One region of the Brevundimonas sp. TWP2-1 genome, then DNA from elsewhere that is predicted to be linked to it. Evidence: predicted binding sites of a transcription regulator. Region 1 holds the regulator's gene; the other holds the start of a gene.
The links. Region 1 encodes HrcA, which represses chaperone genes, less so after heat shock. Its sites were predicted from a motif close to GTTAGCANTCNNNNNNNNNGANTGCTAAC; they were not measured.
Positions count from the first base shown of each region.

Region 2: groES (co-chaperone GroES) is a predicted target of HrcA. The motif match lies at 2,941-2,969, and genes of this name have one in related genera.

Region 1 is NZ_JAFCWR010000002.1:1,186,947-1,202,939, reverse strand. It holds gene ACP7BH_RS16240 (S8 family peptidase) at 1-1,946, shown strand, start outside; gene grpE (nucleotide exchange factor GrpE) at 1,971-2,576, opposite strand; gene hrcA (heat-inducible transcriptional repressor HrcA) at 2,609-3,703, opposite strand; gene rph (ribonuclease PH) at 3,770-4,495, shown strand; gene ACP7BH_RS16220 (hypothetical protein) at 4,560-5,021, shown strand; gene glmM (phosphoglucosamine mutase) at 5,032-6,381, opposite strand; gene glmS (glutamine--fructose-6-phosphate transaminase (isomerizing)) at 6,544-8,358, shown strand; gene ACP7BH_RS16205 (Crp/Fnr family transcriptional regulator) at 8,319-8,981, opposite strand; gene ACP7BH_RS16200 (Crp/Fnr family transcriptional regulator) at 9,040-9,783, opposite strand; gene ACP7BH_RS16195 (DUF6894 family protein) at 9,780-10,043, opposite strand; gene ACP7BH_RS16190 (phosphomannomutase/phosphoglucomutase) at 10,114-11,613, opposite strand; gene ACP7BH_RS16185 (glycosyltransferase family 4 protein) at 11,624-12,709, opposite strand; gene ACP7BH_RS16180 (sugar phosphate nucleotidyltransferase) at 12,818-14,884, opposite strand; gene ACP7BH_RS16175 (Lrp/AsnC ligand binding domain-containing protein) at 15,009-15,470, opposite strand; gene putA (bifunctional proline dehydrogenase/L-glutamate gamma-semialdehyde dehydrogenase PutA) at 15,580-15,993, shown strand, end outside.
Region 2 is NZ_JAFCWR010000001.1:1,895,007-1,910,999, reverse strand. It holds gene recQ (DNA helicase RecQ) at 1-52, shown strand, start outside; gene ACP7BH_RS09460 (hypothetical protein) at 59-535, opposite strand; gene pgi (glucose-6-phosphate isomerase) at 645-2,252, shown strand; gene ACP7BH_RS09450 (hypothetical protein) at 2,311-2,739, opposite strand; gene groES (co-chaperone GroES) at 3,042-3,329, shown strand; gene groL (chaperonin GroEL) at 3,383-5,029, shown strand; gene ACP7BH_RS09435 (glycosyltransferase family 2 protein) at 5,281-6,009, opposite strand; gene ACP7BH_RS09430 (ArnT family glycosyltransferase) at 6,086-7,765, shown strand; gene ACP7BH_RS09425 (hydroxymethylglutaryl-CoA lyase) at 7,765-8,679, shown strand; gene ACP7BH_RS09420 (hypothetical protein) at 8,764-9,186, shown strand; gene ACP7BH_RS09415 (hypothetical protein) at 9,502-9,855, opposite strand; gene phaR (polyhydroxyalkanoate synthesis repressor PhaR) at 9,852-10,478, opposite strand; gene trhA (PAQR family membrane homeostasis protein TrhA) at 10,578-11,294, opposite strand; gene ACP7BH_RS09400 (acetyl-CoA C-acetyltransferase) at 11,455-12,630, shown strand; gene ACP7BH_RS09395 (M20/M25/M40 family metallo-hydrolase) at 12,796-14,400, opposite strand; gene htpX (zinc metalloprotease HtpX) at 14,509-15,483, opposite strand; gene ACP7BH_RS09385 (DUF1674 domain-containing protein) at 15,580-15,837, shown strand; gene ACP7BH_RS09380 (hypothetical protein) at 15,936-15,993, shown strand, end outside.

The sequences.
Region 1 (15,993 bases):
AAGGGCGGATTTCCAGCGCCTCGACCGACGTCGTCGCGGGCCGCAACACCCCCTATGTCGCCTCAAGCAGCCACGGCACGCGCGTGTCGGGCGTCATCGCCTCGAACTTCAACGGTTTCGGCACGATCGGCGTGGCCTATCAGTCGACCATTCTGTCGATCCGCACCGACATTTCGGACTGTACGGACGAGAACACCGAGGTCTGTTTCAGCAGTTCGGACCTGGTGCGCGCCCTGGACTACGCCGTCGCCAACGGGGTCAAGATCATCAACATGTCGCTGGGCGGCGACGGTCGGCTGGGGTCGGCGTTCGAGGCGGCGCTGCTGCGCGCCGTCAACGCGGGCGCCGTGATCGTGGCCTCGTCGGGCAATGACGGCGAGGCCAATCCCGGCTGGCCTGCGCGCTACGCCATCGACCCCCGGTTCGCCGGCAGCGTGATCGCGGTCGGTTCGCATGGCGCGACCGATGTGATGTCCAGCTTCTCGAACCGGGCCGGCGATACGGCGGTCGGTTATATTTCAGCGCCGGGCGAAGACGTCATCACCGGCTGCGAAGGCACGTCCTGCTGGCGGGTCAACGGCACATCGTTTTCGGCGCCCCATGTCTCGGGCGCCCTGGCCCTGCTGATGCAGGCCTTCCCCAATCTGACTGCGCGGGCGGCCCTGGCCATTCTAGTCGATACCGCGCGGGATGCGGGTGATCCAGGAACCGACATCGTCTATGGGCGCGGCCTGCTGGACATGGCCGGCGCCTTCCGGCCGGTCGGTACGACCTCCACCCCGATGGCGGACGGAAGCTCCATCGTCACCATCACCGAGCCGGGCAGTTTCGTCGGCGCGGCCTTCGGCGACGCCTTCCTGCGTCAGAGCGCGCTGAACACGGTGCTGTACGACGCCTATGACCGGATGTTCGCGGTGCAGTTGGGTGGGGCCTATCCGACCGCGCCCAGCCGATCCTATCAGGCGGCGCCGTTCGAACAGAACACCACCGCCACCACTACGCTTGCGCTGCCGGGCGGCGGGCGGCTGAACCTGATCGCGGCCCAGCCCAGCGCGAGGCCCGAACCCGTGGCGCCGCGTCACGACCTCTATGATGCGCCGTGGATGGGCGACGAACCGCGCCAGGAGGCGATGCTGGACCTGGAAACCGGCCGGATGAACTTCTCGGTCTGGCAGGGCAAGGGCGGGGCGGCGTCGCCGTTCGAAGGCTCGGCCGGCGATGGGTTTGCATCCCTGGCCCAGGCCGACCATGCGGTGCGCGGCGCGATGCGGTTCGGCGCCGTGACCGTGTCGGCCGAAAGCGGAGGCGGGGATCGTCGCATGCCCCTGCGCCGCGTGGAGGAGGACGCCTCGACCTATAGTCGGGCGGCGATCGGATGGCGGGGCGCCGAGGGCGGCCTGTCGTTCAGTGTCGGCGCCCTGGATGAACGGCTTGGGCCCTTGGGCGCCTTCCTGCCTGGCGGGTCGGACTTCGCCCTGCCGTCGCGCACCAGCTTCTATGCCGTGGGCGGCGACTGGACGTTGAGGCCGGGTCTGCGACTGATCGGCGAAGCGGGCATGGGGTCGACGCAGATCGAGGGACGGTTCCTGTCGATGGATCAGGCGGCGATCAGTTCGAACTGGCGGCTGGGCCTGCTGACCGGCTGTACGATGATATGCGACCGGATCAGCTTCACCCTGTCGCAGCCGCTTCGGATCGAGAGCGGGACCTTCTTGGCGCTGCTGGCCGATGTGCCGGTCGAATATTTCGACCCGCTGACCTATTCGCGGCGCAGCTTCTCGGCGTCGCCCAGCGGTCGCCAGATCGACTTCATCCTGGGCGGCGAGCGTCGGCTGTGGGACGGCTCCAGCATGACATTGCAGGCCGTGGCCAGCCGCGAGCCGCGCCATGTGGCGGACGCCGCGCCGGAGTTCGCACTGATCGGGGCCTGGCGGCGTCAGTTCTGACCGACGCCGCCCGCTGACCTGGGATCAGGCCTTGCCGTCGAAGGCCTGACCTTCGGGCGCCTGCGCGGCGCCGTAGGGGTTGGGGCTTTGCGCGCCGGAGCCCTTGGCGGCGACGATGACCATGGCGGGACGGACGGTGCGGCCGAACAGTTCGAAGCCGGACTGCATGGTCTGGAGCACCGATCCGCCGGGCACCGTGTCCGACGGTTGTTCCATCATCGCCTGGTGGAGATGCGGGTTGAAGGCCTCGCCGGCTTCCGGCGCGACGCGTTTCAGGCCATTGCTGTCGAAGGCTTGAAGCAGGGCCTTCTGGGTCAGTTCCAGCCCGGTCACCAGGCCGGCGGTTGCGCCCTCTGCGTCCTTGGGCGCGGCCATCAGGGCGCGTTCCAGATTGTCGGCCACGCCCAGCAGGTCCTTGGCGAAACGCTGGATGGCGAAGGCGCGGGCGTCGTTCTGCTGTGTTTCCGAACGGCGCTTCAGGTTTTCCATCTCGGCGGCGACGCGCAGGGCGCGGTCCTTCCACTCGTCGCGCTCGGCGATGACGGTGTCCAGGGGCGCCAGGTCATCCCCCCGATTTTCAGAAGGATGGGCGTCCAGGCCGTGTTCAGCGTCGGTTTCGGCCGCATCCAGGGCGTCGAATTCGTCGTTAAGGGGTTTGTCGCTCACTTGTCGTTCCCGTCCAGCATCCGGCCCAGCACCCGGGCGGTATAGTCCACCAACGGAATGACACGGGCGTAGTTCAGTCTTGCGGGCCCTATGACGCCGATGGCGCCCAGAACCCTTTGTCGGCCGCTCATATAGGGCGCCGCGATCACCGCGGAACCCGAAAGTGAAAACAACCGTGTTTCGGCTCCGATGAAAATGCGCACGCCCTGCGCCGCATCGACGCCGTCCAGCAGGCCGATCAGCTGTTCCTTCTGTTCTAGGTCGTCGAACAGGACACGGACCCGTTCCAGATCCGCCAGCCCCTCGCCGTCCTGCAGCAGGTTGGCGCGGCCGCGCACGATCAGGGCGCGCTCGCGGTCAGGGCCCCCTGACCAGGCGGCGAACCCGTCCTCGACCAGGCGGGCCGCGGTCTGGTCCAGTTCGCGCCGGGCGATTTCCAGCTCGTGCGTCATCTCGCGCTTGGCGTCGGCGAAGGGGCGGCCGCGCAGGCGGGCGTTGAGGAAGTTGGAGGCCTCGACCAGGGTGGACGGCGTGACGCCCGCCGACAGGGTCATGATCCGGTTCTCGACCGTGCCGTCGTCGGCGACGATCACAGCCAGGGCCTGATCCCCGCCCAGGGCCACGAACTCGACGTGCTTGACCCCGGAATCGCGCACGGGGCTGGAAACCACGCCCGCGCCCCCGGCCAGGCCGGACAACAGGTTGGACGCCTCGTCCAGGGCGGATTCGAAGTTCCGACCCCGCCCCGCCAGACGCCCGTCGATCTCGCGCCGCTCTTCCTTGGTCAGGTCGCCGACTTCCAAGAGGCCGTCCACGAACAGCCGCAGGCCGGCATGGGTCGGGATTCGCCCCGCCGATGTGTGGGGCGCAGCCAGCAGACCCGCCAGGGTCAGGTCCTGCATGGTGTTGCGGATCGAGGCCGGTGACAGGGCGATCCCGCCCAACGACAGGGTCCTGGAACCGACCGGCTCGCCCGTTTCCAGATAGCTCTCGACGATGCGGCGGAAGATGTCGCGGGCGCGTGCATCCAGCCCCGCCAACCCCGCGAGGGATTGGGCGCCATCGAACGGCGGGGTTTTGGGGGCATACAGGCTCACGGTTTCAGGATAAGCACCGCGGCCTCGGCTTCCAAGGCCAGACTTCCAAGGAGTGCTCTCATGCGCCATTCGCAACGCACCGACGACCAACTGCGTCCCGTGACCATCGAGACCGGCGTCAACCGCTATGCCGAGGGCTCGTGCCTGATCACCTTCGGCCATACGAAGGTTCTCGTGACGGCCTCGGTCGAGGAGAGCATTCCCGGCTGGATGCGCGGCAAGGGCCAGGGCTGGGTCACGGCGGAATACGGCATGCTGCCCCGCGCCACCCACACCCGCGGCCGCCGCGAGGCCGCCGCCGGCAAACAATCGGGCCGGACGCAGGAGATCCAGCGCCTGATCGGCCGTAGCCTGCGCGCCGTCGTCGATCTGAAGGCCCTGGGCGAGCGCCAGGTGGTGCTGGACTGCGACGTCATCCAAGCCGACGGCGGCACCCGCACCGCCTCCATCACCGGCGCCTGGGTCGCCATGGCCTCGGCCCTGAACTATCTGCGCGACGAGGGGGTGCTGAAGTCCGATCCGATCCTGGACCAGGTGGCGGCCGTGTCGTGCGGCATCTGCAACGGCGTGCCCGTTCTGGACCTGGATTATGAAGAGGACTCCGAGGCCGAGGCGGATTCCAACTTCGTCTTGACCGGCGCGGGCCAGATCGTCGAGGTACAGGCCACCGGCGAGAAGCGCGGTTTCTCGCGCGCCGAGTTCGACCGGCTGTTCTCGCTGGCCGAGACCGGCTGCACCGAACTGTTCGCCTTGCAGAAGGCGGCGCTGGCGGCGGTGAAGCGATAGGGGGTTTCGTCTTCGGCCGCAGGCGGGCATCCTCGCCAGGTTGGTCCTGACCGGAGACAAGTCCATGCGTCGACCCCAATGGCTTTCGCTGGCCGCCTGCGCCGTGCTGATGGCCGGCTGTCAGCCTTCCGGCCCCGGAGCGCCCGCGTCCGGTGAATCGGCGTCGAACCCCGAGGTGATCGATGCGGTTCCTCTACAGCCGGAAACGGCGCCGGTCGCTCCGCCCGCTGCCAAGGCGGATGCGCCGGCCAAGGCGCCGGCAAAGCCCGCCGAGGAGCCCCAGGCCGGCATCCCCGAGGGGCCGGACATGGCGCCTCAGCCGGTTCCGGTCAGCGAAATTCCGTGTCGTGAAGCCATCGGGGCCGCCGCCTCGGCCCGCTTGGTCGAGCGTTGCATCCAGGTCAGCCCGGCGACGCGCCCGCCCTGCAACGCCGCCAACCCTTGCGACCTGATCCAGGGCGAGATCGACCGGTCCTGCAAGCTGTGGGAACGCGACGGCGATCCGCCGGCGGCGTGCAAGCCTTAAGGGCCGACCCTCAGCCGGCGGCGCGCACCGCGCCGGCGACATCGGCCACCACGCGTTTCACCAGGACCTCGTCGTCGCCCTCGGCCATGACGCGGATCAGTTTTTCCGTGCCCGACGGCCGCACCAGCAGGCGCCCCTGACCGGCTAGCGCCGCCTCGGCGTCGGCGATGGCGGCCTTGACCGCAGCGGTCTCCAGCGGCTTTTCGGCCGTGAAGCGGACGTTCTCAAGCTTTTGCGGGACGGGGTCGAATTGGCGGGCCAGTTCGCTCATCGGCTTGCCGGACTCGACCAGGACGGCAAGCACCTGAAGCGCGGCCATCAGGCCGTCGCCGGTCGTGGCGTGGTCGTGCAGGATGATATGGCCCGACTGTTCGCCGCCGATGTTGAAGCCGCCCTCGCGCATCCGCTCCATCACATAGCGGTCGCCGACCTTGGTCCGCTCCAGCGTCAGCCCTTCGGACTTCAGTTTGCGCTCCAGCCCCAGGTTGGACATGACGGTCGCCACCACGCCGCCGCCGGTCAGGAGGCCGCGTCTGGCCCAGTCCAGCCCGACCAGGGCCATGATCTGGTCCCCGTCCACGACCTGGCCCTTCTCGTCGCAGATGATCAACCGGTCGGCGTCGCCGTCCAGGGCGATGCCGATGTCGGCGCGGTAGCGTTTGACCGCATCGACCAGGGTCGCCGGATGGGTCGAGCCGCATTCGGCGTTGATGTTGGTCCCGTTCGGGGTCACGCCGACGGGGAAGACCTCGGCGCCCAGTTCGAACAGGGTGGTGGGCGCGACCTTGTAGCCGGCACCGTTGGCGCAATCGACGGCGATGCGCAGGCCCTGCAGCGTCAGCCGTTTGGGGAAGGCCTGTTTGGCGATTTCGATATAGCGGGCCTGGGCGTCGTCGATCCGCTTGACCCGACCCAGCTTGTTCGACGGCGCCAGACCCTGGTCCAGGCCCTGGTCCATCATGGCCTCGATCTTCAGCTCGATCTCGTCCGACAGCTTGTAGCCGTCCGGCCCGAACAGCTTGATCCCGTTGTCGGCATAGTCGTTGTGCGAGGCCGAGATCATCACGCCCAGGTCGGCGCGCATCGAGCGTGTCAGCATGGCCACGCCGGGCGTCGGCACTGGACCGAAGGTGCGCACGTCCATGCCCACCGAGGCGAAGCCGGCGACCAGGGCCGGCTCGATCGTATAGCCGGACAGGCGGGTGTCCTTGCCGATCACCACCAGATGGCGGCGGTCGTCGTCGGTGCGGAACAGCTTTCCGGCGGCCAGACCCACGCGCAGCGCGACCTCTGCCGTCATCGGATAGGTGTTGGCACGCCCGCGAATGCCGTCGGTGCCGAAGTATTTTCTGTCGCCCAAGGCCTGGTCCTTTGTTTCGGGTAACGTTCCGAAACCCCTTTTTTGATGCGGCCCGCCTTAAGATTGCATAGACGGCCGGTGGGGCTTGATGTGTGGCTTAGCCCCGGATCGCCGCCAGTGCAAAGCGGCGCCCCTTTCCCTGATCTCTCGGAGCCTTCGCTTATGTGCGGCATCATCGGCGTCACCGGCAACGGACCTGTCGTTCCCCGGCTGATCGACAGCCTGAAGCGGCTGGAGTACCGCGGCTACGATTCCGCCGGCGTCGCCGCCGTGGTCGATGGCGCGGTCGAACGCCGCCGCGCCCAGGGCAAGATCCGCAATCTGGAGGCCGTCCTGGCCGAGCAGCCGATGACGGCGACGGTCGGCATAGGCCATACCCGCTGGGCCACGCACGGCGCGCCGACGACGGCCAACGCCCACCCGCACAAGGCCGGGCGCGTCACCTTGGTCCACAACGGCATCATCGAGAACTTCGCCGAGCTGAAGGCCGAGTTGGCCGCCGAGGGCCACGTCTTCGAAAGCCAGACTGACACCGAGGTCATCGCCCACCTGCTGGACGCCGAACTGAACACGGGCCGCAGCCCCCTGGAGGCGTTCAAGATCACCCTGGACCGCCTGACCGGCGCCTATGCCCTGGCGGTGCTGATCGATGGGACAGACGACCTGATCCTGGGCGCACGGCGCGGCAGCCCCCTGGTGGTCGGCTGGGGCGAGGACGAGATGTATCTGGGCTCCGACGCGCTCGCTGTCGGCCCCTTCACCCAGAAAATCTCCTATCTGGAAGAGGGCGATTACGTCGCCGTGACCAAGGCCGGCGCCCAGATGTTCGACGTGACCGGAAAGCCGGTCGATCGTGCGGTGGTCCAGGTCTCGGCCTCCTCGGCCATGGTCGAGAAGGGCGAGTATCGCCACTTCATGGAAAAGGAGATCCATGAACAACCCGACAGTGTCCAGCACACTTTGTCGGAATATCTCGATCTGGTGACGGGAAAGGCCAAGGCCAATCCCGTCGATTTCGCCGCCATCGACCGCATCCAGATCGTGGCCTGCGGCACCGCCTTCTACGCCGGTCAGATCGGCCGCTACGCCTTCGAGAAGCTGGCGGGCCTGCCCTGCGACGTCGAGATTGCGTCCGAGTTCCGCTATCGCTCGCCGGCGGTGTCGCAAAAGACCCTGGCGGTCGCCGTCAGTCAGTCGGGCGAGACGGCCGATACCCTGGCCAGCCTGACCTGGTGCAAGGCGCAGGGGTTGAACACCGCCGCCGTCGTCAACGTCCACTCCTCGTCCATGGCGCGCGAGGCCGCCGTGTTGTGGCCCACCCATGCCGGGCCGGAAATCGGAGTCGCCTCGACCAAGGCTTTCACCGCCCAGGTCGCCGCCCTCCTGGCCCTGGCCGTGGCGGCCGGGGTCGCGCGTGGCCGGATCGATGCTGCGACCGAGGCCGAACTGGTCAAGGCCCTGTTCGAAAGCCCACGCCTGATCGCCGAGGCGCTGACGATGGGCGAAAGCATCCGCGCCGTCGTCCAGGATTTGGCCAAGGCCGACGACGTCCTGTTCCTAGGCCGGGGCGCCATGTTCCCTCTCGCCATGGAAGGCGCGCTGAAGCTGAAGGAGATCAGCTATATCCACGCCGAGGGCTATGCCGCAGGCGAGCTGAAGCACGGTCCCATCGCCCTGATCGACGAAGAGACCCCGACCATCGCCCTGGCGCCCTTGGACGATGTGTTCGAGAAGACCACTTCCAACCTGCAGGAGGTCGCCGCGCGTGGCGGGCCGGTCATCATGATCGCGCCGGAAAAGGCGCCCGACCTGCACGGCGCCGGCATCCGCCGCATCCACGCCCCGGACTGCCATCCCCTGATCGCGCCCCTGGTCTATGCCGTGCCGGTGCAGTTGCTGGCCTATTACACCGCCGTCCAGAAGGGCACCGACGTCGATCAGCCCCGCAACCTGGCCAAGTCCGTCACGGTGGAGTGAGGCGCGGCCGACGTCTCGCGCAGGGCTTCCACATCGGCGATCTGGATCGCGCCGCGCCGCAGGCGCAGCGCGCCGGCCGCACACAGTTCCGTGCAGGCGGTCGAGACGCTGGCGCGCCGCACCGCCATCAGGTCGGCCAGGTCGCTCTGGCGCAGGGACACCGTATCGCCGCCGCCCTGGTCGTGAACGTCAAGGACCAGGGCGGCCAAGCGTTGGGTCACCTTGAGGTCGGCGTGACGCCCCAGCTCGGCCTGAAGGGCGGCGTTGCGTTGACGAAGGTCGGTCAGGGTCGCTTCGACCAGGGTGTCGCGATCGATGCGCTGGACCAGCCGTCGCGCCGGCACCGTCAGGAACCGTCCCGCCGTCAGCCACAGGGCCACTTCCTTTTCGCCCCGCCCCAGCACCGCATCGAAGTTGATCAGATCGTCGCTTGAGGCCAGACCACGTGACAGGGTCTCATTGGGTCCCAAGCGTGCTGCGACGCCGTCCAGAATGAAGGTGACGAGCGGTTCACCATCACGCGTCAGGGCGGTGCGTTGGCCGGGCACGGCGTCGAAGGCGTCGCCTTCGTCCAATCCCTGAACGGCCAGCAGGGAAAGCAGGGATCGCGCGAGGTTCGACATGGACATTGGTCGTATAGACCGCCAAACGGCGTTCTGCGCGATAACATGCGTTAAGGGGTCAGACGGGGTCGCTCTGAAGCCTCAGATAGGTCGGGTCAAACTCGGCGATTTCGGCAAGGCGGCGCCAGTCGAGGATATCGATCCGACCGCCCGACCAGTTGATCACGCCTTCGCCGCGCAGTTCCGAGATCAGGCGGCTGACATGGACCGTCGACAGGCCCAGCGCATCGCCAAGGGTGGCCTGTGTCAGCGGCAGGTCGAAGGTCATATCGCCGGTCTGGCCGACGGCCTGAAGACGCAGATACAGCTCGCACACCAGATGGGCGATATGACCCAGGCCGCTGCGCCGACCCATGGCGACCAGCCATTGGCGGTGGATGGCGGCGTCGATGATGGTGTCCAGCCACAGCAGGCGCGTCAGGTGCGGATGGCGCTCGGTGATGTCGATGAGGCCGCTGTGGGGCGCCTCGGCGATGACGCATTCGGTCAGGGCGACGACTCCGTGATCCATCTGCTTCATCAACAGGCTGTGCAGGTCGATGAAGTCGCCGGCGACATTGATCTCGGTGATCTGGCGGGCGCCATCTTCCAGCGTCGAATAGCGGGCGGAAAAGCCGGAGATCAGAAGCGTGCTGTGCAGTGGTCGGCTATGTTCGCGCACGATGTCCGAACCGGCGGCGACCGTCTTGGGCGGCTCCAGCGCTTTCTGCAGGGCCTCGATCTCTTCGGGAGAGATGCGGTCGCGCAGGGACAGTTTCTCGACCAGGGTCGTGATCTTGGGCGTGGCTTGAAGTCTGCTCATTGGGCGCTTTCCACCAGGCTCCACCCGTCAGGCGCATCGTCGGAAGCGGCTGCGGTGACGCTGACGACCGTCTGGCCGTCCGCATCCGTGACGATGACGCTGAAGGCGCGGGTCGTCCAGAAGGCGGCTCCCCGATAACGCAGGATTTCGCCCAGAACGGCGACGGCTTCTTCTCTGGCGGCATCGACGCTCTTCAGCTCCTCGCCCTGGTCGTCGCGGATGCAATCGCCGTTCTGGGTATGGAAAAAGTAGCGCGGCAATCTTTCCTCCTGGCAGCAGCCGAGGGAGGAAGCGGTCACGGGGCCGATTGGTTCAGCCCTCTGTGATCTTTCAGATTTCCTGGTTGAAGGCACCGATTTCCGGATAGGCGGCAAGGCGGGGTTTGATCTCCTTGCGGAAGAGGTCGCGCATGTCGTCTTCCGACCGCATGCTTTCGACCACGACCACCAGCTCCGGCTTGTTCGACGAGGCGCGGACTAGGACCCAGGATCCGTCCTCCAGATGCACCCGCACGCCGTTGACGGTGATGGCCTCAAGGATCTTACGACCCAGGATCTCGCCGCCTGCGGCCGCCAGATCCGAATATTCCTTCACGATCCGCTCCAGCACCCCGTACTTCAGCTCGTCGTCGCAATGGGGCGACATGGTCAGGCTGGTCCAGGCGTCCGGCAGGGCGGCCTTTAGCTCGCTCAGTTTCTTGCCCGGATTGCGATCCAGCATGGCCAGGACGGCGCCGGCCGCGACAAGACCGTCATCATAGCCGTGACCCAGATCGCCGGCCATGAAGAAGTGGCCTGACTTCTCAAACCCGGCCAAGGCGCCCAGTTCGGCGGTCTTGCGCTTGATGTAGGAGTGGCCCGTCTTCCAGTAGACGACCTCTGCGCCGTTGGCCTTGAGGATCTCGTCGGTCTTGTAGAGGCCGGTCGACTTCACATCGACGACGAAGGTGCTGTCCGGATAGACCTTGGACAGGTCGCGGGCCAGCATCAGGCCGATCTTGTCGGCGAAGATCTCCTCGCCCGTGTCGTCCACCACGCCGCAGCGGTCGCCGTCACCATCGAAGCCCAGGGCCAGATCGGCGCCCGTCTCGCGCACCCTCTGGGCCATCTGCACCAGCATGGCGTGATCTTCCGGGTTCGGATTGTATTTGGGGAAGGTGTAGTCGAGGTCGGTGTCCATCTCGATCACCTCGACGCCCATGCGGCGTAGCGCGTCGGGGGCGAAGGCGCCGGCCGTGCCGTTGCCGCAGGCGCAGACCACCTTCAGCGGCCGCTTGATCTGAACCTTGGAGGCGACGTCGGCGACATAGGTTTCGCGGAAGTCCTCGACCCGCACCAGCTTGCCGCCTGACCGGGCCACGCCCTCGCCGTTCAGCACGATCTCTTTCAGCCGGCCCATTTCTTCGGGGCCGAAAGTCAGGGGCTTGTTGGCGCCCATCTTCACGCCGGTCCAGCCGTTCTCGTTGTGGCTGGCGGTGACCATGGCGACGCAGGGCGCGTCCAGCTCGAACTGGCCGAAATAGGCCATGGGCGACAGGGCCAGACCCACGTCCAGAACCTCCATTCCGCCTTCCAGCAGGCCCAGGATCAGAGCCTGTTTGACGCTGAGGCTATAGCCGCGAAAATCATGGCCAGTGACGATCTTCGGCGCGACGCCGATCTCGTGGACATAAGTGGCTAGGCCCAGTCCCAGCGCCTGAATGCCAAGGAGATTGATCTCCTTTTCCAGGATCCAACGCGCATCGTATTCGCGGAAACCAGTGGGCTTAACAAAGGCCAGATTTTCATAATCCGCCGTGTTCGGCGTGAGGTCCTGCCGGGGCTTGAGCATTCTGTGGGGCTCAGGCGGCGGCGCGTTTGCGAATACGGGCGATGCGGCGCAGGCGACGCCAGAAACGGCCGCGCTCCGGCTCGGGATAGGGTTGCAGGTTCTCGACGAACTGATCGGCTGACGCGCGCCAGCTGAACTTTTCCGCATAGGCGCGCACGACCTTGCGGTCGAGTTCGAGGCACTCCAGGCAGGCGGTCCTGAGGTCCTTGTCGATCGCCCCGGCGTTCGAGCCGGGGATGATATCGATCGGGCCATGCGCGGGGTAGGCGGCGACCGGCGTGCCGGCGGCCATGGCTTCCAGGATCACTAGGCCGAAAGTGTCGGTCCAGCTGGGGAAGACGAAGACGTCGGCGTCGCGGAAGCAGCGGGCCAGCTCGTCACCAAACCGGGCGCCCAGGAATTTGGCCTCGGGATACTTCTCCTGCAGCTCCGCGCGGGCGGGTCCATCGCCGACGACGATCTTGGTGCCGGGCAGATCGAGCTGAAGGAAAGATTCGATGTTCTTCTCGACCGCCACGCGACCGACGTTGAGGAAGAACGGCCGGGGCCAGTCCTTGCCCCCAAGCTCATCGTAAATCCGTTCCAGGTCGGGATTGAACACGTCCGTGTCGACGCCTCGCGACCAAGGAGACACATTCTTGAACCCATGCTCGACCAGTTCGTCGCGCAGGGTCGGTGTCGCCACCATCAGCCGACCCGACGGCTTATGGAACCATTTCATATAGGCGTAGCCGACTTGGACCGGGATCGGGAAACGGGCCGAGACATATTCGGGGAATTTGGTGTGGTAGCTGGTCGTGAAGGGCAGCTTCCATTCCACGCAGATGCGACGCGTGGCGATGCCGATCGGACCCTCGGTGGCGATATGGACGGCTTCGGGTTCGAAGGCGCGCAGCATTTCGCGAATCTCTTCCTCCGCACCCAAGGCCAGCCGGATCTCCGGATAGGTCGGGCAGGGAATAGTCTTGAACAGGCTAGGCTCGATGACCTCGACCTCATGGCCCATGCCGCGGCATTCCGCGACCGTGCGGGTCAGGGTGCGGACGACGCCATTGACCTGAGGTTCCCAGGCGTCGGTGGCCAGAACGATGCGCATTGAGGCGGGCGGACCCTGAGCCGTTGAGTAAGGGCGGAACTTCTAGACGGTTCGAATGACGAAGGCGAGACAGCGATTTCCATCGTCGCGGTATGGTTGTCGTTCGGCTCAGGACAGTCGAAGGGCATTGTCTCCATCGTGAGCCAAGGCCCCCAGCGTTTCTCGAAGCTGGATATGAGCCGTCATGATCGAGCGGAACGATAAGGCCGGTGATGGTTCGTCTATAAAGTCGCCGCTTTCGAGCATGGCGTCGCGCCAGAGGCCTTGAGGCGTAAGGAAAAGCCATACGGCGCGAAGCGCGCACCCTGCCTGTTCCAGCGAGGCCGCGCAGGGGGCGTCGTCAGCCATAGACGCAAGGATCAATGACGCCTTGAGCCATTGAGTCTGTGACCAAAGCCGGGCGCGACCCCTTTGGATGAGGCCTTGGTCGCTGACGGACTCCACGGCGACTCCGCGGTTCAAGTCGATCCCTTGAAGCCCAGCCGTGAAGAGCTTGCGGGCATTCACGAGTGAGGCAGTGTCGGATGTCAATCGGCTGTAGCGGGCCAGCAGCCAGGCCCGATAGAATAGGTCGCCAGGCGACGCCGGATGATCGATGTCTGATGCGGCTTGCATCAGGCTGACGATCTGGTCTGCAGTCCGCCGCCAGCCTGGGTCGGTGCTTATGCCTGCCCAAGCAAGCGCGCCTTCCAGCAGGATGAGAGACTTCGCTTGGTCGGGGGGGGAGGTCTGGTCGCCTATAAGACGGTCGCGAAGGGTTGTGGCGTCGCGCTTCACCGAGGGGTCGCCTGTCGCTGCGAAAATAGCCGCCAAGGCTACAGGAAAGCCACTATGATCGCCTAGTTCGGATTGATCGCTGTCCAATGGCAGGTGCGGCAGACCTTTTTCGACCACCGCCCGCCATGGCCCAGGCCAGTCTTGGCGACCGGCTAGGGCGTAGGCTTCCAGCTGCGCCGCCTGGACTTGCAGAACTGGCGATGTCGCAATGCGACGCCCGCTCGTGCTCAGAAGTGCTTCGAAGGCTCCGGACGTCCCCTGTCCCAACGTGCACCAAACGGGAAGCGCGGACTGACGCAACCATGTCGCCAGCCGCTCAGCACCGCTTTTCAGCAACTCAGGGGTGAGAGCCGGAAAGTCGAGATGCGACGGCGATAGTTTTCCGATCCGTTCGACGATCTTCCTGACGTCCTGGCTGCGCTTCAGGTCGGTGACCAGAACAGCGTCTCGTTCCACGATGACGCCCACGTCCCGCAGACCGATAACCGCGACCATGACACCGTCGGATGACCGGACCAGGCAACCCTCCGAGTCTTCCAGAACATGTAACCCGACGCTGCCTTCGCCGGAGGCTTGCACGGCATCCCAGGCCCCCAAGTCGGACCAGGAGAACCGCACGGGAAGGACCGACGCCCGGCCTGTCTTTTCCATCACCGCATAGTCGATCGAAATCGTCGGAGCGTTGAGGAACTGCGACCCGAGTAACCGGAACCGTCCGTTGAATTCCGCGTGTTCCAGGGCGTCTCTGGCCGCGATCAGGACTGCTGGCGCCTGTTGGGACAGTTCCTCGATCAGCACATCTGCGCGCACGATGAAGTTGCCGCTGTTCCACAGATAGCCGTTATGGATGTGGCGTTCGGCCGTAAGGGCGTCGGGCTTTTCGACGAAGGCCGCGACGTCCGTGAGGCCTGCCCCGGACGGTGCGATGTAGCCGTAGGCGGAGGACGGTTCTGTGGGCACGACCCCCAGGGTGACGATGCGACCCGTGTCTGCAGCTGCGGCGGCTTCCTGCACTGCTGCGTGAAATGCGCCATGGTCGGGAATGTGGTGGTCGGAGGCGACGAAGAGATTGACGGCTCGCGGGTGCTGTTGAGCGGTCCACAGGGCTGCGACAGCCATTGCCGCGGCGGAATCGCGGCCCTCGGGCTCCAGGAAGATGGTGGCCTTCGCGCCAACCTCGTCCAGTTGGGCCAAAATCTCTAGGCGATGTTGCTTTCCACCCACGACAATCAGTTCGCCGCCCTGCTCCATCAACGGAAGGGCGCGCTCCACCGCGTCTTGAAACAGTGACCGATTGCCGGCCAGCGGAATGAACTGCTTGGGCCGTGAGGGGCGAGAAGCGGGCCAGAGACGCGTGCCCGCCCCGCCGCACATGATAACCGGATAAATCATCGCCATGGTCAAAGCTGCTCCGATTGGATCGTGCAAGTCCAGTAGGACGCGTCTTTAGTTTGCGAAGCCGCTCAAATCCATCATTGCAAAGAAGTGCGCAGAGGTTGTTCGTAGCCCCGCCGGTCGTGCCTCAGAGCGGCAGCACCGTCGTTGATTTTACCTCTTCCAGCACCGCATAGGTCCGTGTTTCCCGCACGCCTGGCATGCGCACCAGCACGTCGCCGAGAAAGGCGCGATAAGCGTCCATGTCGCCGACCCGAGCCTTGATCAGGTAATCAAACCCGCCGGCGACCATGTGGCATTCCAGCACTTCGGGCTGGTTACGGACGGCGGCGGCGAAGGCTTCGAAGACGTCGCCGGTGGTGCGGTCCAGCAGCACTTCCACAAAAATCAGCAGGTCGCGGCCGACCTTGGCCGGGTCGATCATGGCGGCGTAGCCGGTGATGATCTTCTTTTCGCGCAGGCGGCGGACCCGCTCGAAACAGGCGGCGGGCGACAGGTTGCACTGCCGCGCCAGCTCAGCGTTGGACAGCCGGCCGTCGGTTTGCAGCACGCGTAGAATGCGACGGTCGACGGCGTCTATATCGATCATCGGAAATCAGGACCTCAAACCGAACGATCTTCGGCCTGATCTCGTATCATACGAAGCACCTTCAATGAACTCCGGCCTATACGGCGGAAATCCACAGGATTTTCCGCCGATGACCTCGCCCGTTTTTACGCCCACGAGCCTGGCCGCATGGGACGGCCTGGATGCGCACAAGTTCCACGACGAGCGCGAGGCCGTCGCCGCCAACCTGGCGCGGACGCCGCTAGACGCCGCCGAGCGCGCCGCCGTGGTCGCCGAAGCCACCGCTCTGGTCGAACACGCCCGTCGCAGCCAGAAGAAGCAGGGGGTGGTCGAGAGCTTCCTCCAGCAGTTCAGCCTGGGCACTCGCGAGGGTCTGGCCCTGATGTGTCTGGCCGAGGCGCTCCTGCGCGTTCCGGACGAGGAGACGCGCGACCGTCTGATCGCCGAGAAGATCGGATCCGCCGACTGGGCCAGCCATCTTGGCCAGTCCGACAGCCTGTTCGTCAACGCCTCGACCTGGGGCCTGATGCTGACCGGCAAACTG
Region 2 (15,993 bases), on a different contig from region 1:
CAAGCTGGATCGTTACGGCAAGGGCGTTCTGGAGACGCTGAACGCCCTTTAGATGGCGTCAGACTTCCGGCTGCGGCGGGGCGGTGATGACTTCGACGTTGTCGTTCAGCAGATAGGACAGTTCCGACAGGGCTGTGGCGCGTTCGGCTGGGTTGGCGGCGGCCTGAACGGCCTGAACCTTCTTGGGCATGTCCTCGGAGATGCCGCGCAGGATGCATTTCAGGTCGCCGTCGGTGCCGCGTTCCTTCAGGATCAGGTGGCCCTGCATGTCGAGCGCGGCCAGCTGTTCGGCCTGGGCCTTGAAGCCGGTGAAGGCCTGGCTGGTGAAGAAGGCGGCGTCGTCGGCGGCCTTGGCGGCCGCCCAGCCGTCGACCATGGCCTTCAGGCTGGTCGAGCGCGAGATGATGTCGGCGAACAAGGGCTCGCCCGCCACGGAGATCGGCGCGCCGACGGCGGCCGGCGGCTGATCGGCCGCCAGGGCGACGGCGGGATTGGACATCGCCAGGGCGATCGAAAGCGCGAGGCCGCAAGACATGGGGATGACTTCCTGTTTCACCGTCCGCTAGGACGTTGAACCTCTTTACCCCCGACCCGTAAACGAGTGTTTACCTTCTCCAACGCCCACATCATCGACCGAGGACGCCATGAGCCGCGACGACGCCTGGAAGACATTCGATCGCACCGCCGCCGAGGCGGGCCAGACCCGGATCGTGGATCAGTTCGCCGCCGATCCTGATCGGCTGGCGCGGATGTCGGTCGAGGCGGCGGGCCTGTATCTGGACCTGTCGAAACAGAGCTGGACCAAGGCCGCCTTCGACGCCTGTCTGGATCTGGCGCGGGCGTCCGACGTCGAGGGACGTCGCGCGGCCCTGTTCGCCGGCGAGGCGGTCAACCTGACCGAGGGGCGGGCCGTGCTGCACCCGGCCCTGCGCGCCGCACCGGGCGCCGACTTTCACGCCTTGGGCGAACCGGTCTCGGCCGAGGTGGACGCCGTGCGGGCGGACATGAAGACCTATGCCGACGCCGTGCGCTCGGGCGCAGAGGCGGGGGCTACAGGCAAAAAGTTCGAGGCCATCGTCCATGTCGGCATCGGCGGATCGGACCTGGGGCCGCGCGTGGTCTGGGACGCCCTTCGCCCGCTGGACCCGGCCATCGACCTGCGGTTCGTCGCCAATATCGACCCGCGCGACATGGCCGAGGCCCTGACCGGCCTGGACCCCGAAACCACCCTGGTGGTGGTCGTGTCCAAGACCTTCACCACCCAGGAGACCTTGGCCAACGCCGAGGCGGCCAAGGCGTGGCTGGCCGCGTCCCTGCCAGCCGAGGGCATGACCAGACATTTCATCGGCGTGACGGCGGCGCCGGACAAGGCGGCGGCCTTCGGCTGCGGCCGCACCTTCGCCTTCCGGGACTGGGTCGGCGGTCGGTATTCGCTGTGGTCGGCGGTCAGCCTGTCGTGCGGCATCGCCCTGGGCTGGGACGTGTTCGAACAGATGCTGGCCGGGGCTGCGGCCATGGACGACCATTTCGTCTCGGCCCCGCTGGAGCAGAACGCGCCGATCCTGTTGGCCCTGGCCCAGGTGTTCAACGTCGACGGCCTGAACCGACCGGCCCGCACCGTCGCCCCCTACGCCCATGCCCTGCGCCGCCTGCCGTCCTTCCTGCAGCAGCTGGAGATGGAATCGAACGGCAAGCGGGTGCATCGCGACGGCACGCCTGTGACGCGTCAGACCTGTCCGGTCGTGTTCGGCGAGCCCGGCACCAACGGCCAGCACGCCTTCTTCCAGCAGATTCACCAGGGACCGCAGATCGTCCCGGCCGAGTTCGTCATCGTCGCCAAAACCCATGCCGACGCGCCGGAGAGCCCTCTGTGGTCCAACGCCCTGGCGCAAGGGCAGGCTCTGATGCTGGGCAAGACGACCGAGGCGGCCAAGGCCGAGGGCCTGGCCCAGGGCCTGTCGGAGGAAGAGGCGACCCGTCTGGCGTCCCACCGCACCTTCACCGGCAACCGCCCCTCGACGGCCATCGTCATGGACCGCCTGACGCCCGAGACCCTGGGCGCCCTCTTGGCCCTCTATGAGCACAAGACCTTCGTCGAGGGCGTGATCTGGGACATCAACAGCTTCGACCAGTGGGGCGTCGAACTGGGCAAGGTCCTAGCCAAGGCGATCCTGAAGGACGTGGACGCCGGGGGGCCGTCCGCAGACCTGGATCCGTCCACGGCGGGGTTGATGACGCGGCTGATGGGCTGACCAAGAAAGGGCCCGGCCTTGCGGCCGAGCCCTTCATTGTCTTCAAACCGTCGAGCGACTACCAGCGGCGGTCGTGGCGGTAATCCCGGCGATCGTCGCGGCGGTCATAGCGTTGCTCGCGGCGATAATCGCGGTAGTCGCGGCGCTGTTCGTAGCGCGAGTCGCGGCTGTTGATGCCGTGCTCGCGTTCCCAGTGGCCCTGGTTCCGGTAGCACTGGCCGCCGCGATAATATTCGCAGCCCGAACCCCGGTTTGAGGACGACGCCACGGCGCCGATGGCTGCGCCGCCCAGGGCGCCGCCGGCGATGTAGCGGCCGTCGCCGTTGCCGTAGATGGCGCCGGCCAGACCGCCGACGGCGGCGCCGATCAGGGCGTTGCGACCAGTGTCGTCGCGATCACGCGATTGGGCCGAGGCCGGGGCGGCCATCAGGCTCATGGCGACGACCGGGGCGGCGACGGCGGCGGTGATCTTCAGCAAGTTGGACATGGTCGTCTCCTTTTATTTTCCGACCGGTTCGGCGTTTCCGAGAGAGGAAATGCCTCCAGCGTTGAAACGGTTCTGCCAGCCCCCGCTTGAACAGCCCCGGAGCCCGCCATTCATTTTCGGTTCATTTGTCGCGGAAGTTTCGCAGACGGCCGGCGACGGCGCGCTTGACGTCGCCCTGCGCTCTGACTACCTCCCGCTCGCGTTAGCACTCTCGACGGTCGGCTGCCAAAACGGTGATCGAAGAGAGGCTGACCCACCGTTTTCAAGTCGCCCCCGTCCGGGGGTACATAAGGAGAGAACCGATGGCGTTTCGTCCGCTCGGCGACCGCGTGCTTGTTAAGCGCGTTGAAGAAGAATCCAAGACCAAGGGCGGGATCATCATCCCCGACACCGCCAAGGAAAAGCCGCAGGAAGGCGAAGTCGTCTCCGTCGGCCCCGGCGTTCGTGACGAATCCGGCAAGGTCAACGCCCTGGAGCTGAAGGCCGGCGACCGCATCCTGTTCGGCAAGTGGTCGGGCACGGAAGTGAAGATCGACGGCGACGACCTGATCATCATGAAGGAATCCGACGTCCTGGGCGTGCTGTCCTAAGCACCCGACGTTCGCGTTTCTTCAATCAATCCATCTAGATAGGAGCTGCCCGCATGGCCGCTAAAATCGTACAGTTCAACACCGACGCGCGCGACAAGATGCTGCGCGGCGTCAACGTCCTCGCCAACGCCGTCAAGGTGACGCTCGGTCCCAAGGGCCGCAACGTCGTGATCCAGAAGTCCTTCGGCGCCCCGCGCTCGACCAAGGACGGCGTGTCGGTCGCCAAAGAGATCGAGCTGGAAGACGCCTTCGAGAACATGGGCGCCCAGATGATCCGCGAAGTCGCTTCGAAGACGAACGATAAGGCGGGCGACGGCACCACCACCGCAACCGTCCTGGCGCAATCGATCGTGCAGGAAGGCCTCAAGGCCGTCGCCGCCGGCATGAATCCGATGGATCTGAAGCGCGGCATCGACAAGGCCGTCACCGCCGTCCTCGCCGACATCAAGGCCTCGGCCAAGAAGGTCGAAAACAACTCCGAGATCGCCCAGGTCGGCACCATCTCGGCCAACGGCGACGCTGAAGTCGGCGAAATGATCGCCAAGGCCATGGCCAAGGTCGGCAACGAAGGCGTCATCACGGTCGAGGAAGCCAAGACCGCCGAGACCGAGCTGGACGTCGTCGAAGGCATGCAGTTCGACCGCGGCTACCTGAGCCCTTACTTCATCACCAACGCCGACAAGATGGAGGTTCAACTCGAAGAGCCTCTGATCCTGCTGTTCGAGAAGAAGCTGTCGTCGCTGCAGGCCATGCTGCCGATCCTGGAAGCCGTCGTGCAATCGGGCCGTCCGCTGGTGATCATCGCCGAGGACATCGAAGGCGAGGCCCTGGCCACCCTGGTGGTCAACAAGCTGCGGGGCGGCCTGCGCGTCGCCGCCGTCAAGGCGCCGGGCTTCGGTGATCGCCGCAAGGCCATGCTGGAGGACATCGCCGTCCTGACCGGCGGCCAGGTCATCTCGGAAGATCTGGGGATCAAGCTTGAGAACGTCACGATCGACATGCTCGGCAAGGCCAAGAAGGTCACCATCACCAAGGACGACACCACCATCGTGGACGGCGTCGGCGGCAAGGAAGAGATCGAGGCCCGCATCGGCCAGATCAAGCGCCAGATCGAGGACACCACCTCGGACTACGACAAGGAAAAGCTGCAGGAACGTCTGGCCAAGCTGGCCGGCGGCGTCGCCGTCATCCGCGTCGGCGGCTCGACCGAAGTCGAAGTGAAGGAAAAGAAGGACCGCGTCGACGACGCCCTGAACGCCACGCGTGCAGCGGTTGAAGAAGGCATCGTCCCCGGCGGCGGCATCGCCCTGCTGAAGGCGACCAAGGCGCTTGACGGCCTGACCGGCGACAACGCCGACCAGACCGCCGGCATCGCCATCATCCGTCGCGCCATCCAGGCCCCGATCCGCCAGATCGTGGAAAACGCCGGCGTCGAAGGCTCGATCGTCGTGGGCAAGGTGCTGGAAAACAGCTCCGCCACCTACGGCTTCAACGCCCAGACGGAAGAGTACGGCGACCTGGTCGCCATGGGCGTGATCGACCCGGCCAAGGTGGTTCGCACCGCCCTGACCGACGCCGCCTCGGTGGCCTCGATCCTGATCACGACCGAAGCGGCCGTCGCCGACGCTCCCAAGAAGGGTGGCTCCGGCGGCGCCCCCGACATGGGTGGAATGGGCGGCATGGGCGGCATGGACTTCTAAGTCCAAGCCAGCCGACGCTGAAATGCAGAAGGGCGGGGTCGCGAGACCCCGCCCTTTTTGTTTGGCTCACTTCCCTGTTCGCGAAGGCGAACGGAGAGGACAGGCGGTCGCGTCAGCGAGCGCCAGGAGAGGGCGACCGGGTGTCAGAAGCGGGCAGAGAGATCGTTGCCGTCCAAGTCGCCCCCTCCTGATCGTTACGCGATCTGTCCTCCCCATCGGCCTGCGCCGATGGGGAGGTGAGGGTTATTGTCTCAAAACTCCGAGATCGCGCCCGGCCGGCGTGAGCGGGTCTTCAGCCACATGACGCCCAGCAGGTCCGAGAAGGACGCCCGAAGCCGGCCCCAGTTGGTGTATTTCGAGCGGCCGACCTCGCGGTGGCGGTGGTCCACGTCGAGGTACTGGTTCCTGAACCCTTCGCGGATCATCAGGGCCGGCAGGTAGCGGTGGATGTGATCGAAGTAGGGCAGGCGCAGGAAGACGTCGCGGCGGAAAGCCTTCAGCCCGCAGCCGGTGTCGTCGGCGTCGTCGCCCAGCAGGCGGCGACGGATGCGGTTGGCCCAGATCGAGGCCTGGCGCTTGGCCTCGGTGTCCTGGCGCTTGGCGCGGCGGCCGCCGACCAGGCCGACGTCGGCGGGGGCGGCCAGCAGGGCGTCGACCAGGCGCGGCGCGTCGGCCGGCGGGTTCTGGCCGTCGCCGTCCATCGTCACGACGACCGGCGCGCGGGCCGCCAGCACGCCGGTGCGGACCGCGCGGCTCTGGCCCGCATTGGTCCCGTGGGCCAAGACGCGCAGGGCCGGCAGTTCGGCCATGGCGGCTTTCAGCTCGGCCAGGGTGGCGTCCCTGGAGGCGTCGTCCACGAAGATCATCTCGTAGGATCGTCCGTCGAAGGCGGCGGCGATCTCGCGCGCCAGGGGCACGGCGGCGCCGGCCTCGTCATGGACGGGAACGACGACGGAAATCTCGGGTGTCTCGACGGTCATCGCCGCTCCATAGAGGATAACGACGGCTTAGGGGAGACGGCTGACGACGGCGCGGTCGCCGTGTAAGGAGTCTGGAATGAAGACTTTTGATCTGGATGGCCGCATCGCCGGCTGGCGAGGCCCGCTCCTCGCGGCCCTGCTGACGCTGATCGCGGGCTTGCCCGGCCTGTTGCTGCTGCCGCCGCTGGACCGCGACGAGAGCCGCTTCGCCCAGGCCACGTCCCAGATGCTGGAAAGCGGCGACTATGTCGATATCCGCTATCAGGACGAGCCGCGGTGGAAGAAGCCGGTCGGCATCTACTGGATGCAGGCCGTCGCCGTCGGCCTGACCTCGGATGTCGAGGACCGCGAGATCGCCCCCTATCGCATCCCCTCCCTGCTGGGCGCCATGCTGGCGGCTTGGGCCGTGGCCTGGGCCGGGTCGGCCATGCTGGGCAGCCGGGTCGGCTTCTTCGGCGGGGCCATCATGGGGGCGACCTTCCTGCTGTCGACCGAGGCGGGGATCGCCAAGACCGACGCCATGCTGTGCGGGGCGACCACCCTGGCCATGGCGGCGCTGGCGCGCATCTATATGGCGACACGGGCGGGCGAACGACCAATCCGGCTGCACAAGCTGCTGTTCTGGATCGGCATCGGCCTCTCGACCCTGATCAAGGGGCCGATCGGGTTCCTGGTCATCGCCCTGGCCATCATCGCCCTGTCGATCTGGGACCGGAACGTCAAATGGCTCTATCGCCTCGGCTGGGGCTGGGGGCTGCCGCTGGTCGCCCTGATGGTCGGGCCGTGGGCCATCGCAATCACCATCGCCACCGACGGCGGTTTCTGGCGCGAGGCCATCGGCGGCGACCTGGCGCCCAAGATCGCCGGCGCGCACGAAAGCCATTCGGGTTTCCCCGGCATGTATCTGCTGCTGGCGCCTCTGCTGTTCTTCCCCTCGACCCTGTTGCTGCCCGCCGCAGTCGCGACCGGCTGGAGCCGGCGGGCCGAGCCGGCGATCCGGTTCCTGGTCTGCTGGCTGGTGCCCGGCTGGCTGATGTTCGAACTGGCCCCGACCAAGCTGTGGCACTACACCCTGCCGACTTTCGGGGCGCTGGCCCTGCTGGCCGCCGCCGCCCTGGCCCAGCCGATCGGCAAGGTGTCGAGGATCACCGGCGCGGCGCTCGCGGCGTTTGCGGCCCTGCTGGTCATCGGCATCACCGTCTATGGCCTGACGGTCTATGGCACCTCGACGGCCCAGACCTGGGCGGCGCTGACGGTGGTCATGGCGCTGGCGGCGGGGGCGATGGGGGGTTTCCTGTTGCTGAACCGGGCGCCCGTCGCGGCCTTGGTCGCGTCTCTGGCCTTCGGCATCGTGGCCCATGCGGCCCTGGCCGGCACGATCCGGCAACTTCGGCCGCTGGCTGTCGCGCCGCAGCTTGAAAAGGCGCTGGAGGCGGCTGACCTGCATCCGCGCCAGGGCCGCACGCCGGGGCCGGTGGCGATCACCGGCTTCCATGAACCCAGCTTCGTCTTCCTGACCGGGCGCGACACCGATCTGACCGACGCGCAAGGCGCCGCTCAGGCCCTGGCCGAAGGGCGTCCCGCTATCGTCGAGGGGCGCGACGCCGACGCCTTCCGTGCGGCGGCGGCCCGACTGGGCGTGTCGGGGCGCGCGGTCGGGACGGTCAACGGCTTCAACTATTCGGGCGGGGACGAGGTCAACCTGACCCTCTATGCGCCGCCGCCCCGGAACGGGTCGGGCGCAGGAGGCTCGTGATGGGCCGGTTCATCCAGATCGTCGAGGTCGGTCCGCGCGACGGGCTGCAGAACGAAAAGGCCGTGCTGGAGCCCGCCGTCCGCGCCGATCTGGTGCGGCGGCTAGAAGGGGCGGGGGCGAAACGGATCGAGGCCGTCTCCTTCGTCCATCCCAAATATGTGCCGCAGATGGCCGGCGCCGAAGAGGTCATGGCCGCCCTGCCGCACGAGGCGGGCCGCAGCCGCATCGGCCTGGTGCTGAACGGCAAGGGTTATGACCGGGCGCTGGCGACGGGTGTGGACGAGGTCAATGTCTCGGTCGCGGCCACCGACGGCTTCGGCCTGAAGAACCAGGGGCTGGCGGTGAAGGATCAGCTGGCGATGCTGGGCGAGATCGTCGCGCGCAGGCACAACGCCGAAGCCAGCGACGGCGCGCCGTCGCTGTCGGCCATGATCTCGTGCGTCTGGGGCTGTCCGTTCGACGGCGAGGTCTCGGTCGATCAGGTCGCGGACATGGTCGGAGCCATCGCCGAGATGGGCGTAGGTGAGATCGGCTTGGCCGACACCATCGGCGCGGGCGATCCCTGGGCGGTGACGAAGAAGGTCGAGGCGGCCAGGGCCGCAGCGCCGAACGCGACCCTGCGCCTGCATTTCCACGATACGCGCAACACCGGCCTGGCCAACGCCTACGCCGGGGTCGAGGCCGGGATCGACGTGCTGGACGCCTCCGTCGGCGGCATCGGCGGCTGTCCGTTCGCGCCGGGCGCAACGGGCAATATCGCCACCGAGGACCTGGTCTATATGCTGACGCGGGGTGGGTTCGAGACGGGCTATGACCTGGACGCCCTGATCGCTGCGGCGCGCTGGATCGGTGAGGCCATCGGCCGGCCTGCGCCGTCGGCGCTCAGCCGCGCGGGCGGTTTCCCCAGGGACTGAGCCGGCGATGGCGGGCGACGAAGAACGGCGCTATTCATGATGAACAAGCGTGGCCGTCAGGTCGGACGCGAAGAGGGACCGACCATGCTGATCGCCATTCCGCTGCTGCTGATCCCCGTGGTGCTCTACAATGTCGTGGTCCTGTTCGGCGGATCGGGCGACGACGCGGTGGTTCAGGCGGACGCCTTGCTGCGCGATCCGCTGTTCTCGATCACCATGACTTCGGGCGCGCAATGGACCATCGGGTCGGGCGACCTGATCCTGTTCCTCGGCTTGATCCTGCTGTTCTTCGAGCTGGTGAAGTCGACGTCCAGCCAGCGGGTCGCCATCATCAATCACGCCCTGTCTATGATCCTGTTCATCGCCGTGCTGGTGGAGTTCCTGCTGCTGCCGGGGTTCGCGACCTCGACCTTCTTCCTGATCGTGATCATGATCCTGCTGGACGTGCTGGCCGGCTTCATCGTGACGATCATCTCGTCCCGCAAGGATTTCGATTTCGGAACCTGATCATGCCCGTCACCCTCGGGCTTGTCCCGAGGGCCTACGGCGGCGCTTAACGGACGGACGGGCATTGAGGCTTGTGAGCCCCATTAATCCGTCGCGTCCTGCCTAAACGTAGGCCCTCGGGACAAGCCCGAGGGTGACGAACTTGGGGTAGATTCTCGGCCTCAAGCAGGCCGAAGGCCGGTAGGCCTACGAAAAAGCCGTGAAGATCAGGGCGACCACGGCGACGTCGAAGAATTTGGCGGCGAAGGCGGCGGGCATGGGCAGGTCCGGCTGAGGGCGTTCTGCCGCGCCTCCAGCAAACCTCGTGCCGCCGGATCAGATTTTGGTCTTGGCCGCCTTGCCCGCAACCGGACGACGCTCGGCCGCGCCGGAGTATTCGGTTCCGAGATAGGCGGAGCGCGCCGCATCCAGCACCGGCGGGCCGCCGCGCAGGCCGCGCTTCTGCCCGCTCTGGCCCATTTGCTGGGCGACGAAGGCGGCGGCGCCCGGCTCGATCGCCGGGAGGACGGCAGCTCTTGCCGGGGCAGGCTGGGGCTCGACGATCTCGGGCGTATCGACCGGCACCAGGGCGCGCGAGGCCGACTGGGCGCGCCGTTCGCGTTCGCGGCGGTCGCCTTCGCGACGATCCACGCGCTCCGGTCCGCCCACAGCCTGGATCCGGTCGGTCATTTGGGCTTGGCGCCCGCCAGCTTGTCGATCTGGCGGCGCATCTCGTCCATCTGGCGGCGCATTTCGTCCAGGGCGTCGGGCGCCTCGGCGGGCGGGGCTGCGTCCGGCTTGGCCTCAGGCGTCGCCGTCGGTTCGGCGCGCGGATAGCCGAAGGCCGGGAACATCTGCATGGCGCGCTCGAACATGGCCATATTGGCCTTGGCCGTCTCCTCGATCAGGGTCGCGCCGGAGCCGGCGCCGAAAGCTCGGCTCATTTGGTCTGCGAACTGTTCCTGCTGGCGGCCGAAGTTGGCGAGCGACATCTCCAGATAGGAGGGCAGGACGCCCTGCATCGACCCGCCATAAAAGCCGATCAGCTGGCGCAGGAACTGGACGGGCAGCAGGGCCTCGCCCCGACTTTCTTCCTCGAAGATGATCTGGGTCAGGATCTGGCGGGTCAGGTCGTCGTTGGTCTTGGCGTCATAGACGACGAAATCGACGCCCTCGCGCACCATGGCGGCCAAGTCTTCCAGCGTCACATAGGTGCTGGTCCGCGTATTGTAGAGACGGCGGTTCGCATACTTCTTGATGACGACCGCGTTCGCCTCGTTCTTGTTTCCACCCTTGGTTTTTTCGTCAGCCACGCTTGTTCTCGCGATGTTGCAACGCGTCACTATCCCCCCTTGCGCCGCGAAGCGCCAGAGGGGGCGGAGAACCGCGTCAATGCGCCGGGTGCGGACGTATCAGCCGTGGCTCATGGCCGGGGCCAGGACGACGCCCACCAGCACCGCCGTCCAGTGCACGGTCGCGCCGGTGACGACGAACCCGTGCCAGATGGCGCGGCGGAACTTCACGCGCGGGCTGACGAAGACGAAGACGCCGGCCGTATAGATCAGGCCGCCGATGACCAGCAGGGCCAGGGCGACGGGATGCACTGTCTCGACCATCGGCTTCAGGGCGGCGACCGCCAGCCAGCCGAAGACGACATAGACGCCGCTCCAGAACTTGTCCGAGATGCGCGGCGCGAACAGCTTCACCCCGGCGCCCATGAAGGCCAGGGTCCAGATCAGGGTGGTGAAGCCGACGGACCAGAGGCCCTCGAACCGCTGGGTCGTGAAGGGGGTGTAGCTGCCCGCGATCATCAGGAAGATGGCCGCTTCGTCCAGCCGCCGCAGTACGGGGCGCGCGGCGCAGGGATTGGTCCAGTTGTAGATGGTCGAGGCCGTCAGCATGCCGACCAGGCACAACGCATAGATGGCCGTCGCCATGACGCCGCCGATGCCGGTATAGACGCCCGCCAGACCCGCCAGGATGATGCCGCCGACCGCCGCCAGCATCAGGCCGACGACATGGACCCACAGGTCCGCCAGTTTCTCGGCGCGGGTCGGATAGTGCTCGATCATGTCCAGCTCGTCCGGCGTGCAGACGTGGGTGACGAGACGTTTCAGCGTGCGAAGCATGGCCCTTCCAATCCGTGGATCGCGTCTATCGTTCCCGGATAATGCGCCGACAGGATGACGATTGGCTGAATCCGGCCGGGCTCCTATCGTCGCAGGTGACGAAGACGCTGCGATGCGGCAAAACGGCCACGCAGACCTATTCAGCAGAGAGTGAAATCCCATGACCGACGTCGTCATCGTTTCCGCCGCGCGCACGCCGGTCGGTTCTTTCCTGGGCGCCCTGTCGTCCTTGCCCGCCTCGAAACTGGGCGAGATCGCCATTAGGGCGGCGCTGGAGCGGGCCGGCGTCTCGGGCGATGAGGTGGACGAGGTGATCCTGGGCCATGTGCTTCAGGCCGCCGCCGGACAGGGGCCTGCGCGCCAGGCCGCCGTCGGCGCCGGGGTGCGCAAGGAAGCCGCCGCCTGGAGCCTGAACCAGATCTGCGGCTCGGGCCTGCGCGCCGTCGCCATCGCCGCCCAGCAGATCGCCCTGGGCGATGCGAAGATCGTGGTCGCCGGCGGACAGGAGAGCATGAGCCAGGCGCCGCACGCCCAGGCCCTGCGCAACGGTCACAAGATGGGCGACGTCGCCCTGGTCGACACCATGGTCAAGGACGGGCTGTGGGACGCCTTCAACGGCTATCACATGGGCCAGACGGCCGAGAACATCGCCGACAAATGGTCGATCAGCCGCGAGGCCCAAGACGAATTCGGCCTGGCCAGCCAGCACAAGGCCGAGGCGGCCCAGAACGCCGGCAAGTTCGACGACGAGATCGTTCCCGTGGTCATTCCAGGCCGCAAGGGCGACGTGACGGTCGACAAAGACGAATACATCCGCCACGGCGCGACGCTGGAGCTGATGCAGAAGCTGAAGCCCGCCTTCGCCAAGGACGGCAGCGTCACCGCCGCCAATGCATCGGGCCTGAACGACGGCGCGGCCGCCCTGGTGTTGATGAGCGCGGACGAGGCCAAGGCGCGCGGCCTGGAGCCGCTGGCCCGCATCGCCTCCTACGCCACCGCCGGCGTCGATCCGTCGATCATGGGCACGGGCCCGATCCCGGCGTCGAAGAAGGCGCTTGAGAAGGCGGGCTGGAGCGTCGCCGATCTGGATTTGGTCGAATCCAACGAGGCCTTCGCCGCCCAGAGCCTGTGCGTGGTCAAGGAGCTGGGTCTCGACCCGGCCAAGGTCAACGTCAACGGCGGCGCCATCGCCATCGGCCACCCCATCGGCGCCTCGGGCGCGCGCATCCTGACGACGCTTCTGTTCGAGATGAAGCGGTCGGGCGCCAAGAAGGGCCTGGCGACCCTGTGCATCGGCGGCGGCATGGGCGTGGCGATGTGCGTCGAGCGGGGGTGATCTGCTGATCAAGCCTTCTCCCAGTGGGAGAAGGTGGCCCAGGGCCGGATGAGGGTCGGATGGTGGCCAGATCGCACCACCGAACCCTCACCCTTTCGCGCCAAGACCGATCGCTGACGCTCTCGGGCGCTCAAGCCCTCTCCCACCGGGAGAGGGAGTCGTTAGTCAGTCCGCCGGATATTCGAACGGATCGCTCGGAGTCGGCTGGGTGGGCAGCGGCATGCGCGGCAGGGGCTCGTCGCGGTTGGCGGCGTTCAGCAGGAAGCTGGCCAGGATGACGGCCGCCTGACGCAGGTCCTCGCCCTTCAGATGGTCGTAGCTGTCGATGCTGGTGTGGTGCAGGCGGCTGGAATAGTCGAGCGGGTCCTGGATGAACTGATATCCCGGCACGCCGACCGACTGCATATAGACGTGATCGGTGCCGCCCGAGTTGCGCAGCGAGACCGTCGTCGCGCCCATGCTGGCGAAGGGCGCCAGCCATTCCTGGAAGATCGGGGCGGCGGCGACATTGCCCTCGGCGTTGATGCCGCGAATCTTGCCCGAGCCGTTGTCCAGATTGAAATAGGCGACCAGGTCGCGATAGCCCGCGCGCGGCTCGACGGGCCAGCGGCTGCGCCAGGTGCGATTGTTCGACAGGCCCGCCAGCGCCGGATCGTTCGACGGAGCCCGCGTCGCCAGATGCTGGTCCACATAGGCCAGCGAGCCCAGGATGCCCTGTTCCTCGCCGTTCCACAGCGCGAAACGGATGGTGCGCTTGGGCCGCACGTTCAGGGCTTTCAGGATGCGCGCCGCCTCCATGACGACCGCGCTGCCGGCGGCATTGTCCACGGCGCCGTCCGAGGCGACCCAGCTGTCCAGGTGGGCGCCGGCCATGACGTATTCGGTCCCGCGCGCCGTGCCGGGGATGTCGGCCAGGATGTTGTAGGCGTTGACGTCCTCGTCGTGGAACCGGACCTCGCTGTTCAGCTCCAGCGTCGGGGGCGCATCGGTCAGGGCCAGGCGCGCCAGGCGGCGATAGTCCTCGGCCGCCAGCTCCATCCCCGCCAGTTTCGGCGTGGCGCCCACCTGATAGGTGTAGCCCGTGCCGTGCAGCAAACCGCCGTCGCGCTGGGAAATCCGCACCCAGGCCAGAGCGCCCTGTTCGACCAGGAAGGCGTCCAGTTCATTGGCGAAGTTGACGGTCTTCAGCGAGCGTTCGATGGCGGCCGGCGAATGCTGCGGCTGGTTATAGACGTTGCGCTCGGCCAGTTCTGCGCTGCTCCAGCGGCGGAAGGCCGGCTCGGTCGGCTCGGACCCCGTCCCCGGCTGGGACAGCATGACGATCTTGCCCGACAGCTTGCCGCGCCATTTTTCGAAATCCTCGACCTTGGAGATCGGGGCCACGATGACGCCGCCGCTGATCGTCCCTTTGGTCGAAGGCGTCCAGGCGACGGGAATGGCGCGCAGGTCCAGCGGACGCGGCGCAGTCATGCGGGCGCTGGAGCGGACGATGGACCAGCCCCGGCCGAACTCGAAGCCTTCGGCGCGGACGTTGGACAGGCCGTAGTCGGTGAACTGCGCCTGAGCCCACCGCTCGGCCTCGCGCATCTGCGGCGAGTTGGTCATCCGCCCGCCGATCCGGTCGGTCAGATAGGCGGCGGTCTGCATCACCTGGCTGTGGTTCAGCCCCTGGTCGATGATGCCGTTGACGGCGACCCGGTCCACCGACTGGGCGGCGACGGGCGTGGCGAGAAGGGCGGCGGCGGATACGAAGGCGAGCAGACGCGACATGGATTTCCCCAAGAAAGCCCGATGGCTGAACAGGGGCGCATCTGAGGCGATCCGACGACGGAGTGCAAACCGCAAACCGTGTTCAGGCCGCGACGATCAGCCCCATGTTCAGCCCCAGGGGCCGCGCGGCTCCGTCGGCGTCGCGGGAACGCCGGTGGTCGAGGTCGTGAAACCAGCGGCGGGGCGAGGCTGGGTCAGGTCCGGCGTTCGCGGGCGCGGCTGCATCCCCATCTTGGCGCCCAGCTCCAGCAGCGCCTTGACGCGATTGAGCGTCGCCGGGTGGGTCGAGAACAGATTGTCGGCCCCGCGACCCGCCAGCGGATTGATGATGAACATCTGGCCCGAGGCCGGATTGCGCTCGGCCGTCTGATTGGTGATCCGCTTGGCGTAGGCGTCGATCTTCTGCAGGGCGCTGGCCAGGGCCTGGGGGTCGCCCGCGATCTCGGCGCCGACGCGGTCGGCCTCGTATTCGCGGCCCCGGCTGATCGCCATCTGCACCAGGCCGGCCGCCATGGGCGCCAGGATCATCAGGGCCAGGGTTCCGATGATCCCGCCCGGCCGTTCGCGGTCGTCTCCGCCGCCGAAAAACAGGGCGAAGTTGGCCAGGGCGGCGATGGCGCCGGCGATGGTCGCCGTCACCGTCATGATCAGGGTGTCGCGGTTCTTCACATGAGCCAGTTCGTGCGCCATCACCCCGCGCACCTCCTCGCGCGTCAGCATGTCCAGCAGGCCGGTGGTGGCGCAGACGGCCGCGTTCTCGGGATTCCTGCCCGTGGCGAAGGCGTTGGGCTGGTCGTTGGGAATGATGGCGACCTGGGGTTGGGGCAGGCCGGCGTCACGGGCCATCTGGCGCACATCGGCGACATAGTTTCGGACCACGGCGTTGGGGTGCTGTTCGTCGACCGGCTGAGCCCGGTACATCCTCAGCACGATCTTGTCGGCGTTCCAGTAGCTGAACAGGTTCATCCCGCCCGCGAGCAGCAGGGCGACGGCCATGCCGGTCGCGCCGCCGATCAGGTAGCCGACCCCTGCGAAAAGGGCCGTCATCGCCGCCAGCAGGATGAAGGTCTTCAGGTGATTCATCGCGGTTCCGTCACCCGATCCGGCCGCTGTGTCTGGCGTCACGGGTTTGATCCTCTATTTGAGAGAAGGCGCATCAAGCCTCAAGGGAGCCGCCCTGTGACCGAACATCCCACCCCCGGCCCGGACAACGACGCCGAAACGGCTCCGGCGACCCCGGTGTTCAACGCCGACGTGCCCCACGCCACGCCCGAACGGCCCGTCAGCGAGGCTGCCCGTCGCGCCCTTCAGGAGGCGGCCGATCGTCGCGCGCACCAAGAGGCTGTTCAGGCGGACACGGAATACGGCGGCCCGTCCGGTCCCGAACCGACCCGCTTCGGCGACTGGGAGAAGAAGGGCCTGGCGGTCGATTTCTGAGCTGCTGGTCCTGTCGGCGTGGGGAAAACGGTTAACCACGGCTTAAGAAACAGGCGCCGGATTTGCCAGTGCAGGGACAACTCAGAGGAGTCTGTCCCGTGACGATACAGTCGATACTTACCGCCGCATCGGCGGCTCTGCTGCTCTCGGCAGCGC